One region of the Mycobacterium heraklionense genome, then DNA from elsewhere that is predicted to be linked to it. Evidence: predicted binding sites of a transcription regulator. Region 1 holds the regulator's gene; the other holds the start of a gene.
What was found. The regulator LexA, encoded in region 1, represses DNA repair genes until DNA is damaged. The targets are predictions, from matches to a motif close to CGAACANNTGTTCG.
Positions count from the first base shown of each region.

Region 2: the regulator LexA is predicted to act here: its motif matches at 1,579-1,592, upstream of cofD (2-phospho-L-lactate transferase).

Region 1 is NZ_CP080997.1:2,961,728-2,964,123, forward strand. It holds gene K3U94_RS13915 (LysM peptidoglycan-binding domain-containing protein) at 23-523, opposite strand; gene lexA (transcriptional repressor LexA) at 737-1,423, shown strand; gene K3U94_RS13925 (LGFP repeat-containing protein) at 1,503-2,396, opposite strand, start outside.
Region 2 is NZ_CP080997.1:3,596,783-3,599,178, reverse strand. It holds gene K3U94_RS17040 (coenzyme F420-0:L-glutamate ligase) at 1-314, opposite strand, end outside; gene cofD (2-phospho-L-lactate transferase) at 311-1,315, opposite strand; gene K3U94_RS17030 (WhiB family transcriptional regulator) at 1,663-2,049, shown strand; gene K3U94_RS17025 (metallopeptidase family protein) at 2,083-2,396, opposite strand, start outside.

The DNA.
Region 1 (2,396 bases):
CGACCGAACCGACACTTCGACCTCAGCCCAACGGCGCGATCAGCGTCTGGCCGGCGTCCAGGGCCACCGACTCCAGGCTGTTGAGCTCGCGGATGCGCTCGATGACCTGTCCGGCCGGCGCGTCCGGTGCGACGCGGGCCGCCAGGTGCGCCAAGCTCTCCCCGCTCTGGACGCGCACCACACCGAGCTGGTCGGGCACGGCGGAGGCGCTGCCGGCCGCTGCCGCGCCGAACTGCGCGATCAGCCCGAGCCACACCGTGATCCCGGCCGCGAGAAGGGCCAGCACGACGGTGGTCGCCGGGGTGATGGCCTTGACTGGCTGCGGCCGGTGCGGAGCACGTGACATCAGCACCCCGGAACCGCGGTGGCGTAGCGGGGCGCCTCCCGGGCGCTGCCGGACCAGCCGTGCCGGTTGGGTGCGGATCGGGTACGCGCGACCCGGCGTCCGGGGACCGCGCGGCTGCCGGGCTCGCTCGTACCCGGCCGGCTCGAACGTCGGAGCGATCGTGTCGATGAGCATCATGTGCGGTTCTCCCTCACTCGGCGTCGGCGACCCTGTTCGCTCGACTGTTCGAATACTAATCGATTGTATGTTCGATGTCCGAACATGTGATCGAATCGTTGTCGAAAACATTAGCGAAAGGGTCCGACAAGTCGCCGACCGTTTCGAACGTCCGCGCGACACACCTCGAACACATGTTTGATTAATCGCAGCGATGCGACTAGATTCGCCCCTATGAGTGACAGCAGCAGTAACCCGGCGAGCCCGGACTCAGCGCTCACCGCCCGGCAACGCACGATCCTGAACGTGATCCGCGCTTCGGTGAACGAGCGGGGTTATCCGCCGAGCATCCGCGAGATCGGCGACGCCGTCGGACTGACCTCGACCTCCTCGGTCGCTCACCAGCTGCGCACGCTCGAGCGCAAGGGCTACCTGCGCCGTGACCCCAACCGTCCCCGCGCTGTCGATGTCCGTAGCCAGGAGGACGCGGCCGGCGCCGCTGAGGCCGCGCAGCGGACGGAATTCGCCGGATCCGACGCACTGCCGGAGCCCACTTTCGTTCCGGTTCTGGGCCGGATCGCGGCCGGCGGGCCGATCCTGGCCGAGGAAGCCGTCGAGGATATCTTCCCGCTCCCCCGCGAGCTGGTCGGTGAAGGTGAACTGTTCTTGCTGAAGGTGGTCGGCGAATCGATGGTGGACGCCGCGATCTGCGACGGCGACTGGGTCGTGGTGCGCCAGCAGAACGTCGCCGACAACGGCGACATCGTGGCCGCCATGATCGATGGCGAGGCGACTGTCAAGACGTTCAAACGCACCGGCGGCCAGGTCTGGCTGATGCCGCACAACCCCATTTTCGATCCCATTCCCGGTAACGACGCGGTGGTGCTGGGCAAGGTCGTGACCGTCATCCGCAAGATCTGACCAACACCGGAGATCCGCTGGCCTACACGGGGATCAAGGTTTTTCCGCGGCTGTCAGTACGAGTGCCGCGCCGCGGCGCTCAGCCGGCCCTGGTGAAGCCGTTGAGCCGCGCCGCGTCCTCGGTGGCGAACCAGATCTCGGCGAGGGTGTCGTCATACAGGGCGTTCTGCGGCGTGTAGTAGAGCCCCGAGCCGATGTTCGCCTTGATCGGGTAGCCGGTCGGCTGCTGGTACGGGTCGTCCAGCGGCAGGTGCATCACCGGATGTACCGATTCGTCCATGCCGAACGTGCGCGTGTCCGCACTACCGCCGAAGGTGCGCGTGTCCGCACCACCGCCGAACCTGCGGGGCTCCGCGACAGAGCCGAACCCGCGCGGGTCCGGCCCGGCACCGCCGTGGCCCACGGCATGCCGACCGGTGCCGAAATCTTCTTCGGTCACCACCCGGGTGGGCGCGGTGTCGGCGTCGTCATCGTCGTCGGCTTCCGGCTCGGACTCGTGCTCGCCGTAGTGCAGCCACGGCGCATCCGGGATCGACGAAACCGGCAGCTCGGGCTCGGACGCATACGGCGACGCGCCATAGCGGCTCGGCAACCGGACCGTGCCCTCGTGCTCGCGGTGGTCCTCGCGCCGGTCGTGGTGGGCCCACTGCTCGTCATCGTCGTCGTAGTCGTCGGCGACCGGAGCCGGCACCGCGACCGGAGCGCCCGGCAGCACCGCGGCCGGCCGGCGCCGCTGCCACCACATCGCGGCCCCGGCGAGCGCGCCCAGCACCGCCAGTACCACGACCGGGATCAGCACCCACAGCCAGTTCCAGTGCGTCTCTTTGGCGACGCCGGTCGATGTGGCCTTACTGCCGTCAGGCAGGTTGGTCCCGGGAATCTGCAGGCCCGACAGCGATTGCGCCAGGTCGGCCGGTTCCGTGCTGAACGTGTTGGTGGCCTGGTTCCAGGCGATCGATCCGCCGGTGAACTT
Region 2 (2,396 bases), 640 kb from region 1:
CCGGCGGCGGCCTGCACCAGACCGAGGCGGTTCTCGGTGATCCAGGTGCGGCCCTTGCGAGCCAGCACACGCACCGCTTCGGCCTCGACCAGCTGGCGGCGCAGCGCATCACGTGCCTCGGCGTCGTGTGGCGCCGGCACGATGCGGCCCTCGCACTTGGACACCACCTTGCTGGTCACCACCACGATGTCGCCGTCGGTCAGCCACGGGGCGGCTTGGGCCAGCGCGGCCGCGAGGTCGTCGCCCGGCCGGAATTCGCCCAAGCCGGTCACTGGCAAGATCTCGACCTTGGCGGCGCTGCCGTGCTCGCTCATCGCACGCCCGCGAGATCCAGCCCGGTGCGGACCATTTCGGCCGTGGTGGCCGGATCGGTCATCAGCAGCGGGGCAGCGCGTACGGTCACGCCGGCGATGTCGGAACCGTCGACGGACTCACCCTCATGCACCAGCCAGTAGTCCAGGATCCCGGTCCCGCTGCGTGCACCGTAGTGCTCGCCGACCGCGCGGGAGGTGGAATCCAGGCCGATCACGCTCAGGCAAACGTCTGCCATGCCGCGCAACGGTTTTCCGGCGACGATCGGGGAGTAGCCGACAATCGGTGCCGCAGTGGAGCGCAGCGCCGCGCGAACACCCGGGACGGCCAGGATGGCACCGATGCTCACCACCGGATTGGAGGGGGCCAGCAGCACGATGTCGGCGCCGGTGATGGCGTCGACGACTTCCGGTGTGGCCGCGGCCTTCTCTGCGCCCACGAAGCCGAAGCCGTGGGTGGGAACCTGGGCGCGGTAGCGCACCCACCATTCCTGGAAGTGGATTGCGCGCTGGGTGTCGTCGGCCGGATCGGTGATGACGACGTGGGTTTCGCAGCTGTCGTTGGTGACGGGCAGCAGCTTCGCTCCCGGCTGCCAGCGTTCGCACAGTGCCGAAGTCACCTCTGTCAGCGGATAGCCGGCCCGCAGCGACTGGGTGCGGACCAGGTGGGTGGCCAGGTCCCGGTCGCCGAGGCCGAACCAGTCGGGCTGCATGCCGTAGCGGGCCAACTCCTCCATGGCGTGCCAGGTTTCGTCGCGGTGCCCCCAGCCGCGCTCGGCATCGACGCCGCCGCCCAGGGTGTACATGCAGGTGTCCAGGTCGGGGCAGATGCGGACCCCGTGCATCCAGGCGTCGTCGCCGACGTTGACGACTGCGGTCAGTTCGTGCGCGGCGGTCCCGTTGTCCGCTGCGGATTCGGCGAATTGGCCCAGACCCAGCAGTTTCTGGACGCCGAGCAGGAACCGGGCGCCGCCGACCCCCCCGACGAGAACGGTGACCTTCACAGCGCACGACAGTACCGTTGGCGCCGTTATGCTCGGCGTGGCGGACCGCCGTCACCGGTCGCGGCAGGGGCGCGGTAAGACACGCCGATAGGCGAGTGTGGGGTAGATGACAGGGACTCGCCGGTCTCGGACACGTTGGAAATCGATCACGAGATGGTAAGGAATTTGGCCATTCGGCTTGACCGGGCTGGTCAACCCGTGTCTAATCACACTAGTGTCATTTCCCGGTTGGCCAGCCGATTTCGGTGTCGCAGACCGAGATTCGATCACATGTTCGAATTGGGATGGTCAATATCTCGATATTCGGCCGACATATCAGGATCGCGCTACAGGTGAGGAGGCGGAGCATGTCCTATGAGCACCTTTGGGGCGTGATGGGCGGTGCATCGCACGCCGGTGCCGAATTGGTTACGCCGACCGGGCTCGAGGCGACGCCCAGCCGGCCGCATCTGAGTCTGGTTCCCGAACCCGAGGACTATGACGAATTCGACCCGTTCGACCCGGCGACGGCCACCAACGAGCAATGGCAGGACCGTGCGCTGTGCTCGCAGACCGACCCGGAGGCGTTCTTCCCGGAGAAGGGCGGCTCGACCCGGGAGGCCAAGAAGATCTGCCAGCGGTGCTCGGTTCGCAGCGAGTGCCTGGAATACGCTCTGGCGCACGACGAGCGCTTCGGTATCTGGGGTGGGCTTTCCGAGCGTGAGCGCCGCCGCCTCAAGCGCGGCATCATCTGAGCGCGTCTTCCCCGACTGCGCTCTCTGCGGGGCCTAGTCGTCGATCGTCGGGTCGATGACGGCGGGCTCGACATCCAAGTAGGTGGCGACCTGGGCCACCAGAATCTCGTGCAATAAATCGCCGAGCTCTGTGCTGTCGTTCGCGCGTTGCTCGATCGGCTTGCGGAACAACAAGATTCGGGCGCGCGTCGGATTTCCGCGGACATCCACCCCGGCCGGAATCAAGCGGGCCAGCGGAATTGGCCCGTCCGCGACCACTTCCGGGGGCCACTGCACGCTGTCGGGATCCTTGGCCGCGATCCGCGGGATCTCGTCGACCGCGACGTCGAGCGCCGTCAGCCGTTGCT